2 regions of the Pseudarthrobacter sp. YAF2 genome follow, and region 2 is predicted to be linked to the other one. Evidence: predicted binding sites of a transcription regulator. Region 2 holds the regulator's gene; the other holds the start of a gene.
The links. The regulator HspR, encoded in region 2, represses chaperone genes until heat shock. The targets are predictions, from matches to a motif close to AAGTTGAGTCNNNNNGACTCAACTT.
Positions count from the first base shown of each region.

Region 1: a site for HspR is predicted at 4,271-4,295, ahead of clpB (ATP-dependent chaperone ClpB). Genes of this name have one in related genera too.

Region 1 is NZ_JBFRDA010000011.1:96,138-102,672, forward strand. It holds gene AB4Y79_RS13090 (DUF4031 domain-containing protein) at 1-812, opposite strand, end outside; gene AB4Y79_RS13095 (TOBE domain-containing protein) at 929-1,339, shown strand; gene modA (molybdate ABC transporter substrate-binding protein) at 1,336-2,175, shown strand; gene AB4Y79_RS13105 (ABC transporter permease) at 2,217-3,059, shown strand; gene AB4Y79_RS13110 (sulfate/molybdate ABC transporter ATP-binding protein) at 3,056-4,204, shown strand; gene clpB (ATP-dependent chaperone ClpB) at 4,325-6,535, shown strand, end outside.
Region 2 is NZ_JBFRDA010000012.1:125,541-132,075, forward strand. It holds gene dnaK (molecular chaperone DnaK) at 1-37, shown strand, start outside; gene AB4Y79_RS13770 (nucleotide exchange factor GrpE) at 40-732, shown strand; gene AB4Y79_RS13775 (DnaJ C-terminal domain-containing protein) at 907-1,878, shown strand; gene AB4Y79_RS13780 (heat shock protein transcriptional repressor HspR) at 1,894-2,319, shown strand; gene AB4Y79_RS13785 (hypothetical protein) at 2,502-2,888, shown strand; gene AB4Y79_RS13790 (aldehyde dehydrogenase family protein) at 2,948-4,357, opposite strand; gene AB4Y79_RS13795 (hypothetical protein) at 4,705-4,968, shown strand; gene AB4Y79_RS13800 (NAD-dependent succinate-semialdehyde dehydrogenase) at 5,154-6,535, opposite strand, start outside.

The sequences.
Region 1 (6,535 bases), on a different contig from region 2:
CGTTGGTGGTGGAAGAGCGGGTCCAGTTCCAGCAGTTGGCGTACGACGGCGGCCCGGCCGGCAGCGAAGTCGGCGTCGCCGATGTGCGCGTAGTCTTTCCGGACGGCCGCAGCATAACGGGCGTACTCCTCCGGTTCCCCGCCGAGGATGGACAGGTCCGCGTCGCAGAGGAGGGCGCCGTCGTCGTCACCCGGTTCGGGCTGGTGGTCGGATGTCAGCAGGACCAGCCGGGCCACCTCTGCCACGTCTGCCTCCGGCAAGCCTGCCGCGGTGAGCCGGTCCTCGGCCAGCCGGGCGGATTCTTCTTCATCCTGGCCTGCCGTGCCCCGGTACACGGCGTCGTGGAACCAGGCCGCCAGCAGCACGGTCCGCGGAGCCTCAGCCGGTTCGGTGAGCAGGTCCAGCGCCTCCAGGACGGAAAGCAGGTGGGTGCAGCCGTGGTAGTGGCGGTGGGGTTCGCTCCAGCGGTCCAGCAGGTCCAGGAAGAGGGCGTCGTGGCCGGGCATGATGGCTTCCCAGCGGTTCAGCAGCGGAATTTTTAGCGACTTGTTTCGCCGGCGTGCAGGTATCCGCAGTCCGCTGGCGATCAGCTTGCGGACCAGGAGCCGGGCTTCCACCGAAACCGCCCCGGCCTCCACCAGCTCACCGAACCGGCGCTCCGGCACGTCGTAGTGGTCGCCGTCGAACGCCCGCTCGGGGATTCCCGCGGCAGCAGCGAAAGCGTGCAGCTCATCAAGGGAAGTATCGGACACCAGGTGCGAGAAGTGCGTTCCGTGTGCAGGCCACAATGGCGGGTCGATGTAGATGGCCATGGAAGGAGTCTAGTGCTGCCGATCGCCGGGCACCGTGGTATGGCGAGCCAGAAGCAAATCCTCATTTGCGTTGTGATAACGCTCTTGGAACTGCATTTGCGGATTAGTATTGCCGCATGGCCCTAATCCGCGTTTCCGAAGCCGCCCGCTTCCTGGGCGTAAGCGACGATACCGTTCGCCGCTGGACGGACCACGGAACACTCACGCCGTTCCGGGACGACGCAGGCCGGCTCGCCGTCGACGGCCTGGAACTTGCCACGCACGCACGGAAGCTGGCCCAGCTCCCGGATGATCCGCAACGCGGCGGCAGCTCGGCCCGCAACCGGTTCGTCGGCCTCGTCACCAACGTCATCGCCGACAAAGTGATGGCCCAGGTGGAACTGCAGTGCGGGCCCTTCCGGGTGGTATCCCTCATGAGCAGCGAGGCGGTACGCGACCTGGGGTTGGAGCCAGGTGTCGTCGCCACTGCGGTGGTCAAGGCAACCACGGTCATCATCGAATCCCCGAAAGGCAGGGCCACCGCATGAGCCGGCAGCCCGTGCGCTCCCCGGCGTCCACCGTTCGAGCCGCAGTCCTGCCACTGGCGGTGCTGCTGCTGGCCGTCCTGTCCGGCTGCGCAGCGGCAGGGGGCCCGGCTGCGGGGACAAGTGCCGGCCCTGACGCCGGCTCCAAGGCCAAGCCGGCAGGCACCATCACGGTCTTCGCGGCAGCCTCGCTCAAGGCCACCTTCGCTGAACTGGCACGCACCTTCGAAACGGAAAACCCGGGAACCACGGTCACGTTGAGCTTCGCGGGTTCCTCGGACCTTGCCAGCCAGATCAGCCAGGGCGCGCCTGCGGACGTTTTTGCCTCGGCGGATACGGCCAACATGAAGAAACTGCAGGACGCCGGCCTCGCTGACGGCGCACCCCGGAACTTCGCCACCAACACCCTGGCCATTGCCGTTCCGCCGGGCAATCCGGCCGGTATTTCGGCGCTGAAGGACCTGGCGCGGCCGGGCGTCAAGCTGGTCGTTTGCGCCAAACAGGTCCCCTGTGGGGCAGCTGCGGCGAAGGTGGCAGGCGCGGCCGGGATTGCGCTGGCGCCCGTCAGCGAGGAAAACGCTGTCACTGATGTGTTGGGCAAGGTCACATCGGGGGAGGCCGACGCCGGCCTGGTGTACGGCACGGACGTCAAGGCAGCCGGCGCCAAGGTGGACGGGATTGAATTTCCGGAGTCGCAGGGCGCGGTCAATACCTACCCCATCGCGGGCGTGGCCAGTGGGCGGAACAAGGCGACAGCCCAGGCCTTCATCGGCCTGGTGACCGGCGCGGAGGGGCAAAAGATCCTCGCCGCGGCTGGCTTCGGACCCGGTGGGCAGTAATGCCGGGAACCGCTGAGCCAGTGAAGCACGAGAGGTAGCAGTTGGGTCAGCAGGGCTATTCCGGTGTTCCCGGCTGGGTGCGCGCACTGGCGGTTGTTGCCGCCGTCGTGGTGGTGCTCCCGTTGCTTGCCATGGTGCTGCGGGTGGACTGGGCGCAGTTCATTCCCCTCGTGACCTCGGAGTCGTCGCTGACGGCGCTGGGGCTGAGCCTGCGGACCTCCGCGGCGAGCACCGTGCTGTGCATAGTGCTGGGGGTCCCCTTGGCGCTGGTCCTCGCCCGGGATAGGTTTCGGCTGCAGGGGCTGCTGCGTTCGCTGGTGCTCCTGCCGCTTGTTCTTCCCCCCGTGGTGGGCGGCATCGCCCTTCTCTACACCTTCGGCCGCCAGGGCCTGCTGGGGCAGACCCTCGATTTGCTTGGCCTGCAGATTGCCTTCTCCACCACTGCGGTGGTCCTGGCGCAGACGTTCGTGGCGCTGCCCTTCCTGGTGGTCAGCCTGGAAGGTGCCCTGCGCACCTCGGGCTCCCGCTACGAGGCCGTGGCCGCAACCCTGGGCGCACGCCCGGGCACCGTCTTCCGGCGGGTCACGCTCCCGCTGGTCCTGCCCGGACTGGCGTCCGGTGCCGTTCTGTCCTTCGCCCGCAGCCTGGGCGAGTTCGGCGCCACGCTGACGTTCGCGGGCAGCCTGCAGGGGGTCACCCGGACCTTGCCGCTGGAAATCTACCTGCAGCGGGAAACCGATCCGGACGCCGCCGTCGCCCTGTCGCTGGTGCTGGTGGCCGTCGCCGTAGCGGTGGTGGCGCTCGCCTACAGCCGGCCGGCGGCTGTCAGCGGAACAGGAAAACGGACGACGGCGGCGGCACCGGCAGGAGGGAACAGCAAGTGACGTTGTCCTTCCAGGCAGCCGTGGCCGGGCGGGGATTCGACGTGTCTCTCACAGTGGGGCCCGGCGAAACCGTAGCCGTGATGGGCCCCAACGGCGCCGGGAAGTCTACCCTGCTGTCCAGCATCGCGGGATTGTTGCGGCCGGACACCGGCGTGGCAAAACTCGACGGAAAGACCCTGTTCGACCTCGACAGCGGCAACCGCACCTGGGTGCCGCCGCACCAGCGAGGGACCGCGTTCCTTGCCCAGGAGCCCCTGCTCTTTCCGCACCTGAGCGCGGTGGACAATGTCTCCTTCGGGCCCCGCAGCGCCGGCGTCCCCAAGCGGGACGCCAAGCAGCAGGCCCTGCGCTGGCTGGCTGACGTCGAAGCGGAAGGCCTGGCCGGGCGCCGTCCCGCCGAACTCTCCGGCGGCCAGGCCCAGCGGGTTGCCGTGGCACGTGCACTCGCCGCGGACCCCGCGCTGCTCCTGCTTGACGAGCCCCTGGCCGCCCTCGACATCCACTCCGCCCCGCTGCTGCGCCGCCTGTTCAAGCGCGTCCTCGCGGGTCGGCAGGCCATCATCGTCACCCACGATGTCCTTGACGCGCTGATCCTCGCGGACAGGGTGGTCATCCTGGAGAACGGCAGGATTGCAGAGGAAGGCCCAACCCGGGAAGTGCTGGAACGTCCACGCAGTTCCTTTGCCGCCGGCCTGGCCGGGCTGAACTTCGTCCCCGGAACCCTGGACGGGGCGGCGGTGCGTACCCAAGATGGCCTGCGGATCGCCGGCCACGCCGACGAGCAAGTGCTTTCCGGGCAGCAGGCTCAATCCGGGCCCGGGGCAACTTCCGGGCCTGCGGCGATGCCCGGGCATCCGGGCGGGTCCGGCGGAGCCGCACCGGTGCCCGGGCCAGGAAGTCCCGGGGTGGCCGTGTTCCCGCCGTCGGCCGTTTCCGTGTTTCTCACCGACGCGCACGGCAGCCCGCGCAATTCGTTCCCGGTAACCATCACGGACCTCGAGCCGCACGGCGACCAGATCCGTGTCCGGGCCGGCCGCCTGGCTGCCGACATCACGCCGGCGGCATCGGCGGACCTCGGCCTGGTGCCGGGGATGACCGTTCATTTCGTGGTCAAAGCGGCCGCCGTTTCCGTGTACGGGACCTAGGAGGACCTCCGGCTCTGGACAGCGGTTTCGCCGTGGGCAAACATGGCTAGTGAACCTCGTCCTGCAAAGTTGAGCGTAGTACACTCAACTTAGTTATCAAGCCCCCGAAAGGAGCCCTCTTTGGACGTCAAATTCACCACCAAGAGCCAGGAGGCTCTTTCCGCTGCGGCAATGAATGCCTCAACCGCCGGCAACCCGCAGGTTGAACCGGCCCACCTCCTCAAGGCGCTGATGGACCAGCGGGAGGGCGTGGCCGTCGCGCTGCTCCGCGCCACCGGTGCCGACCCCGACGCCGTCAGCGTCCAGGCCAGCAGCGCCATCAAGGCCTTGCCCGCCACGTCGGGCGGATCCAGCCAGCAGGCCCAGCTCAGCCGCCCCGCCCTGCAGGCCATCCAGAATGCCAAGGACGAAGCGGAGCGGCTGGGTGATACGTTCGTGTCCACCGAAGTCCTCCTGCTGGGCCTCTCCTCCGCCAGCGATGCCACCGGACGGTTGCTGCGCGACGCCGGGGCCTCCCATGAGGCGCTGCTCGCCGCCTTGCCGGGGGTCCGCGGCGACCGGAAAGTCACCAGCCCTGACCCGGAAAACACCTTCCAGTCGCTCGAAAAATTCGGCACTGACCTCACTGCCATGGCCCGCGCCGGCAAACTGGACCCCGTTATTGGCCGCGATACCGAAATCCGCCGCATCGTCCAGGTCCTGAGCCGCCGCACCAAGAACAACCCCGTGATCATCGGCGAGCCCGGCGTCGGCAAGACGGCCGTCGTCGAAGGGCTGGCCCAGCGCATCGTGGCCGGAGACGTGCCGGAAAGCCTTCGTGGCAAGACCCTGATCGCCCTGGACCTCGCATCCATGGTGGCCGGAGCCAAGTACCGCGGCGAGTTCGAGGAGCGGCTCAAGGCTGTCCTGGAGGAGATCAAGAACTCCGAGGGCCAGATCGTTACCTTCATCGACGAGATCCACACTGTGGTGGGTGCCGGCGCTACCGGTGATTCCTCCATGGACGCCGGCAACATGCTCAAGCCCATGCTGGCCCGCGGCGAACTGCGCCTGATCGGTGCCACCACGCTGGACGAATACAGGGAAAACATCGAAAAGGATCCGGCGCTGGAGCGCCGCTTCCAGCAGGTCTATGTGGGTGAGCCCAGCGTTGAGGACACCATCGGGATCCTCCGCGGCCTGAAGGAGCGTTACGAGGCGCACCACAAGGTGGCCATCGCAGACTCCGCGCTGGTAGCTGCCGCCACGCTGTCCAACCGCTACATCTCGGGGCGCCAGCTGCCGGACAAAGCCATCGACCTGGTGGATGAGGCCGCGTCACGGCTGCGCATGGAGATCGACTCCGCGCCTGAGGAAATTGACCAGCTCCAGCGGCTGGTGGACCGGCTCACCATGGAAGAACTGGCGCTGCAGGACGAAAAGGACGCCGCCTCCATGGAGCGCCTGGACGCACTCCGGGCCGACAAAGCCGACAAAAAAGAGGAACTCAACGGCCTCAAGGCGCGCTGGGAGGCCGAGAAGGCCGGGCTCAACCGGGTGGGCGACCTCAAGGCAAAGCTGGACGAACTCCGCAGCGCCTACGAGAAGGCGGCCCGCGAAGGCGACCTGGAAACGGCGTCGCGCGTGTTGTACGGCGAGATTCCGGCACTCGAACGCGAACTGAACGCCGCTGCCGAGGCTGAAGCCGCCGTCACGGACAAGTCCGCGCAGATGGTGGCCGAGCAGGTGACCGCAGACGACATCGCCGAGGTCATCTCCGCGTGGACCGGAATTCCGGCCGGCCGCATGCTGCAGGGCGAGAGCCAGAAGCTGCTGCACATGGAGGAGGAACTGGGCAGGCGGCTCATTGGCCAGTCCAAGGCCGTCACCGCGGTGTCCGACGCCGTCCGCCGCGCCCGTGCCGGGATCAGCGACCCCAACCGCCCCACCGGTTCCTTCCTGTTCCTTGGCCCGACGGGGGTGGGCAAGACCGAGCTTGCCAAGGCCCTGGCGGATTTCCTGTTCGACGACGAACGCGCCATGGTGCGCATCGACATGTCCGAGTACGGCGAGAAGCACTCCGTGGCCCGGCTGGTCGGGGCCCCTCCCGGATACGTCGGCTACGAGGAAGGCGGCCAGCTGACCGAGGCCGTCCGCCGCCGCCCCTACTCTGTGGTGCTGCTGGACGAGGTGGAGAAGGCGCACCCCGAAGTCTTCGACATTCTCCTCCAGGTGCTCGACGACGGCCGGCTCACCGACGGCCAGGGCCGGACCGTGGACTTCCGCAACGTCATCCTGGTGCTGACATCCAACCTCGGCAGCCAGTTCCTGGTGGACCAGACCCTGGATGCC
Region 2 (6,535 bases):
CGCCGAGATCATCGACGAAGACGAAGCGAAGAAGTAGCCATGCCGCACCACGGTAACGAGGAAGAGCACAACTCATCCGCGAACCATGAGGCCAAGCAGGGCAACGGCGAGCCGGTCATCCGGGACAACCGCAAGGTTGACCCGGTGACCGGGCAGGCCCGGCACCCCGAGGGCGGCCACGCCTCCGGGGCTGCCCCCCGGCAGGGAGCTGCGGATTCGGACGGCGACGCGCTGGCCCAGGCGGAGGAAATCCTCAACGGCGTGGACGTGCCGGCAGAGGAGTCCGTGGCCCAGGGCACCAAGGCCGGCTCCGGCAACGCCGAGGCAGCCGAACTGCGCAACGACTTGCTCCGCCTGCAGGCCGAGTACGTCAACTACCGCAAGCGGGTTGAACGCGACCGCGCCGTGGCAGGGGAAATGGCCGTCATCGGCGTCCTGAACTCCCTGCTCCCGGTCCTGGACGACGTCGACGCCGCACGGCAGCACGGCGACCTGACCGACGGTCCCTTCGCCGCGATCGCCACCAAGCTGGAGAACGCGCTGAAGACCTACGGCCTGGTCCGGATCAACGAGACCGGCGTGGAGTTCGATCCCACGATCCACGAAGCCCTGATCCAGCAGCCCGGCGAAGACATCGAGGTTGACACCGTCAGCCAGGTCCTCCGCTCAGGCTACAAATCAGGAGACCGCGTCCTCCGGGCTGCGCAAGTGATTGTGGCCGTCCCGGCTTAGTCGGGGTACTTCCGGCGCTACGCCCTCGCTGGGACCGCGCCGGACGGATAAGGGGGCCCCGCCCCTACGCGTGGCGGCTTGGTCCTACGGACCTAAGCCACGCGTAGGGGCGGGGGCCCATGTATCGCGGAGAGCGTGGGCACAACTGTAAGAAGTACAAGAAAGGAAACGCCATTGGCTAGCCAGGATTGGGTGGACAAGGACTTTTACAAGATCCTTGGTGTTGCCAAGGACGCTTCCGAAGCCGATATCAAGAAGGCCTACCGGAAGCTTGCGCGGCAGCACCACCCTGATACCAACGCCGGGAACGCTGCTTCCGAGAAGAAGTTCAAGGACATCTCCGAGGCCTATTCGGTGCTTTCGGACCCCGACGAGCGCCAGCAGTATGACGCCATTCGTGCCATGGGCAGCGGGGCGCGCTTTGCCCCCGGTGGCGCCGGTGCCACCAACGGCGGGTTCGAGGACATGTTCGGTGGCCTGTTCACGGGGAACACGGGGCGCCACTCGGGCGGCTTCAACCCGTCCGCAGGCGGTATCCCGCCTGAGTTTGCGGACCTGTTCGGCGGCTTCGGTGGTTCCCCCGGATTCCAGCGCACGCCGCAGAAGGGCGCCGACCGCACCGCGTCCACGAGCATTTCGTTCGCCGGCTCCATCCGCGGCACCACCATCGGCCTGCGCGAGCCAAGCGGCGAGGTGATCGACGTCCGCGTCCCGGCCGGCATCAAGGACGGCCAGAAGGTCCGGGTCCGCGGCAAGGGCCAGCCGGGTGCCGCCGGCAATGGAGACCTGGTGGTGTCCGTCGCGGTGCAGCCGCATGCGTTCTACACGCGCGACGGCGACAACCTGCGCATCCACGTTCCCGTCACTTTCCCCGAGGCCGCCCTGGGCGCTGACATCGAAGTTCCCACCATTGACGGCGACAAGGTGAAGGTCCGAGTTCCGGCCGGCACGCCGTCGGGCCGAACCCTGCGGGTGAAGGGCAAAGGGGTGAAGACGTCCAAGGCAACCGGTGACCTGCTGGTGACCATCGACGTCGCAATTCCCAAGAATCTCAACAAGGACGCCGAAGCTGCGGTCAAGGCGTTCGCCGAGGCGACGTCGTCGGCGGACGTCCGTGAGGGCCTGGCAGCCAAGGCCCGGCTCTAGGAGCGGAGGTGAGCCGTGGACATCAGTGCTGACCAGCCGATCTTCGTGATCTCCGTGGCGGCCGAGCTTGCAGACATGCACCCGCAGACGCTGCGGCAGTACGACCGGCTTGGCATCGTCAAGCCCAGCCGTGCCCCCGGCAAGTCCCGGCGCTACTCGCAGCGCGACGTCAACATGCTGCGGGAAGTGCAGCGGCTGTCCCAGGAAGGCGTGTCGCTGGAGGGAATCAAGCGCATCCTGGAACTTGAAAACCAGGTGGCTGCCCTCCAAAGCCGGATCTCGGAACTTACCGAGGAACTGGGGCGCCGGCCGCGGGCGGTGGATTCGCGCATCTTCGCGGCCGGTGCCGCAGGCGACGTCGTGAGCCTCTCCCGCGGGCAACGGCCCCGTCCGAGGTCGCAGGCTGTCATGCTGTGGCGGCCGCGCGCCATCGGCAAGTAAGTACAGCCGACGGGCTCCAGCGAAAACTAGAGTACCCACTACTCGTGACCCCAGAGCCCCCCGAACCTTGAATGGAACCATCGCCGGATCAGCGGCGGTGGTTCCGCAAGTTTCTGGGGGTTTTCCGTGTTTGGTGTATTCAGCAAAGGCGTCAACCGCAAGGCCCGGCCATGAGCCCGGGAATGGAGTCCGTCGCTGCGTTCAGCGGCTCAATGCCGGGCCAGATGCTCCTGGCCCTGGGGCAGACCATCGTGGTGGTCTGCGTCTGCTTCGACATGGTCCGTGAACTGTCCGTCCCGAGGTCGCACCGCCGCTACGTGGCAAGCACCGTGTTCCGGACCCTGGCTATCCCGTCCATCGTCGCCAATGCCCTGACGGTCTTTGTCGCCCTGGTGATGTCGTCGTGGGTGGACGTGGTGATGGGCATGTTCGTCCTGGTAGCCATTGTCTTCCGTTTCCACCACAACCAGGACGAAGACAACTGGTGGAAGGGCAAGGGCAAGAAGCTCGCCCGCTGGGCCCGCCGGCAGTTCGCCGGCCGGACCGCCGCCGCCCCGGCCATGGCCTAGCGCCGCAAACCTCGGGAGCCCGGCACTGGCAAGCTGCGTGCCGGGCTCCCGACTCAACGTCAGCCGTTGATAACTTGCGGTACGCCGAGGGCCTTGAGGCCTTCGACGCCGAACTCCAGGCCGTAGCCGGACTGTTTGGCCCCGCCGAACGGGATGCGGGGGTCCACGGCGCCGTGCTTGTTGATCCAGACGGTGCCGGCCTGGATCCGCGCCGCCACCTCGCGGGCGGCGGCCAGGTCCCGGGACCAGACAGAGGCGCCGAGGCCGACGTCGAGCCCGTTGGCTTTTTCCACTGCTTCGTCGATGGTGCTGTAGCGGATGATGGGCAGGGCGGGGCCGAATTGTTCCTCGGCCACCAGCGGATTGTCGTTGTCGATGTCCGCCACCAGGGTGGTGGGGTAGAAGTAGCCCGGCTGGCTGGCGTCCGGGTTTCCGCCGAGCAGGACGCGCGCGCCGGAGTCTTTTGCGGCCTGCACGAGGTTGGCCACGACGTCGTACTGGGCCTTGTTCTGCAGGGGGCCAAGGAGGTTGTTCTCGTCCAGGCCGTTGCCCATGGGCATGGCGGCAGCGACGGCGGTGAGCTCCTCGCAGACAGCGTCGTAGATGTCGTCGTGGACGTACAGCCGCTTCAGGGCCGCGCAGGTCTGGCCCGTGTTGATGAAGGCGCCCCAGAAGATGTCCTGGGCGATGGCCTTGGGATCAACGTCGGGCAGGACGATACCCGCGTCGTTGCCGCCCAGTTCCAGGGTGAGCCGCTTGACGGTGTCCGCCGACGACTTAATGATGGCGCGGCCGCCGGCGGTGGAACCGGTGAACATGATCTTGCCGATCGCGGGGTGATCGGTAAGGCGCGCACCGACTTCGCGGCCGCAGGACACCACCGACAGGATGCCCTCCGGGAGTTCCTCGTTGAGGACCTTGACCAGGGCCAGGACGGACAACGGGGTGTTGCCGGAGGGCTTGACCACCACGGCGTTTCCCATGCGCAGGGCCGGGGCGAGCTGCCAGACGGCGATCATCATGGGCCAGTTCCACGGGCCGATGGCGCCGACGACGCCGATGGGCCGGTAGTGCAGTTCGGCGCGGGTCTCGCCGTCGTCCACGATGGTTTCCGGTTCCAGCGGCATGCCGGCAGTGGCGCGGAGCCACGCGACGCAGGCGCCCACTTCGAACCGGGCGTTGGGGCCGTTGAGCGGTTTGCCCTGCTCACGGGAGAGCAGCCGGGCCAGCTCCTCGGCGGAGCGTTCGACGGCGTCGGCTGCTTTCAGGAGCGCGGCGGACCGGGCGTCGTGTCCCATGGCAGCCCAGGCCGGCTGGGCAGCGACGGCCGCGGCCACGGCATTTTCCAGGTAATCGAGGCTATGGATGGGGGCTTCGCCCACAGCTTCACCGGTTGCCGGGTCAAAGATGGTCCGGCCGGTGCCGGCGGCGGGGGCAATGGACGCGAGGAGCGCATCGTAGGTTTCCAAGGGATACTCCACTTCGAGTAGGCAAGGACGCCAGCCGGTCGGCGTAGCGGGTTACTCCCCAGTCTGGGTGACAGCCCGGCCTCCGCTCTTGTGTTTGGGCGCAGGACCCTTGGCGTGGAGTGAACGGCAAAAAAATCGGCCCGCCTTATTGTGAACTAGTCAGATTAAGCCGTAGAATCGACGTCGGGCCGGCGAAGCCCTCAAGAACCGCCGGGTAACTCCTCCCCGGATACAGGCAAACGACCCCACCGAGCACCCAGCAGTGGATATCACGGCTCTTACTGCGCCACCGTGGCAGAGATGTTGGGTTATTGTGCGCCGTCACCCCACACAAGCAGGAGAACATCATGACCTTAAAGGCCGAACGCACTGCAGTGCCCGCAACAGCAGCTACCGATATCTCGCGAGGGGGCAGCTACGTTACGTTGCCGGCAGGGTCTGAAGTATCGCCGCAGCCGGAGGGCAGTTACGCCACCTTGCCAGCCGGACAGGAGGTGCCGCCGCAGCCGAAGGGCAGCTATGTCTCGCTGCCTGGAGCCCTGCCGGCAAACGGCAGCAAGGTCCAGGGCACATACGTGACACTTCCGGCGGCCCCGGGCGGGGGAGATTGAGATCAGCTGCACCTGCGTCGGCTGACCCACATCAAAAAGCACCTGCCACCCACTTCGACCTGGGGCGGCAGGCAGACGCTGGTCGACGCAGTGCTGCACTGGCCCGGTTTTAGGGGTCAAAGACTGCGGGACCCCGGTGTTGCCGGGGTCCCGCAGCTTAAAGCTGGGCCAGTGCGGCCGGTATGTCAGCCGACGTAGGGGTCGGCGATGCCGATGTATTGGGTGGTGGTGTATTCGGTGATGCCTTCGGTTCCGCCTTCGCGGCCGAGGCCTGATTGTTTGACGCCGCCGAAGGGTGCGGCGGCGTTGGAGATGACGCCGGCGTTGAACCCGACCATGCCGAATTCGATTTGTTCTGCTACCCGGAGGAGGCGGTTGAAGTCCTTGCTGTAGAGGTAGGAGGCGAGCCCGTATTCGGTGTTGTTGGCGAGCCGGATGGCGTCTTCTTCGGTAGCGAAGGTGGTGACCGGGGCGACGGGGCCAAAGATTTCCTGGCCCAGGATCGCGGCCTTGTTGGGGACGTTGGCCAGGACGGTGGGCTGGTAGAAGTAGCCGGGCCCGTCCACGGGCGCCCCGCCGGTGACGGCAACAGCACCGGCGTCGACGGCGGCACTTACCAGTGCGTGGACGTCGTCGCGGGCTCCGGCGTCAATAAGCGGACCTACTTGAGTGGTGGGCTCTGTGCCCCTACCGGTGGTCAGGGCGCCCATGGCGCTGGCGAACTTTTCGGTGAACTCTGCAGCTACGGATTCGTGGACGAGGAAGCGGTTGGCTGCGGTGCAGGCTTCGCCCATGTTCCGCATCTTGGCCGCGATGGCCCCCTCAACTGCTCGGTCCAGGTCCGCGTCCTCAAAGACGATGAACGGGGCGTTCCCGCCGAGTTCCATGGAGGTGCGCAGGACGTTCTGGGCGGCGTCGGCCATGAGGCGCTTGCCGACGGGGGTGGAGCCGGTGAAGGAGACCTTCCGGAGGCGGGAGTCCTTCAGCAGCGGCCCGGAGATCCCGGACGCGGAGGAGGAGGCGACGACGTTCAGGACGCCGGCGGGCAGGCCGGCGTCGAGCATGGTCTGCGCGAAGTACTGCGCGGTGAGGGGTGTGAGTTTGGCGGGTTTGAGGACCATGGTGCAGCCTGCGGCGACGGCGGGTGCGACCTTGCGGGTGGCCATGGCCAGCGGGAAGTTCCACGGCGTGATGAGCAGGCAGGGCCCGACCGGTTTGTGCTGGACGAGGATCTTGTTTTTGCCCTCGGGGGTGGTGAGGTAGCGGCCGTAGTCGCTGACGGTTTCCTCTGAGAACCAGCGCAGGAACTCGGCGCCGTAGGTGACTTCGCCGCGGGCTTCGGCGAGGGGTTTGCCCATTTCCAGGGTCATGAGCAGGGCGAAGTCCTCGGCCCGCTCGGTGACCAGGTCAAAGGCGCGTCGTAGGATCTCGGCCCGGGTCCTGGGTGCGGTGCGTGCCCAGGACGCCTGCACGGCGTCGGCCGCATCAAGTGCGGCGACCGCGTCCGCGCTGGTGGCGGAGGCGAGGGTGGCGAGCACCTCCCCGGTGGCGGGATCGTGCACGTCGA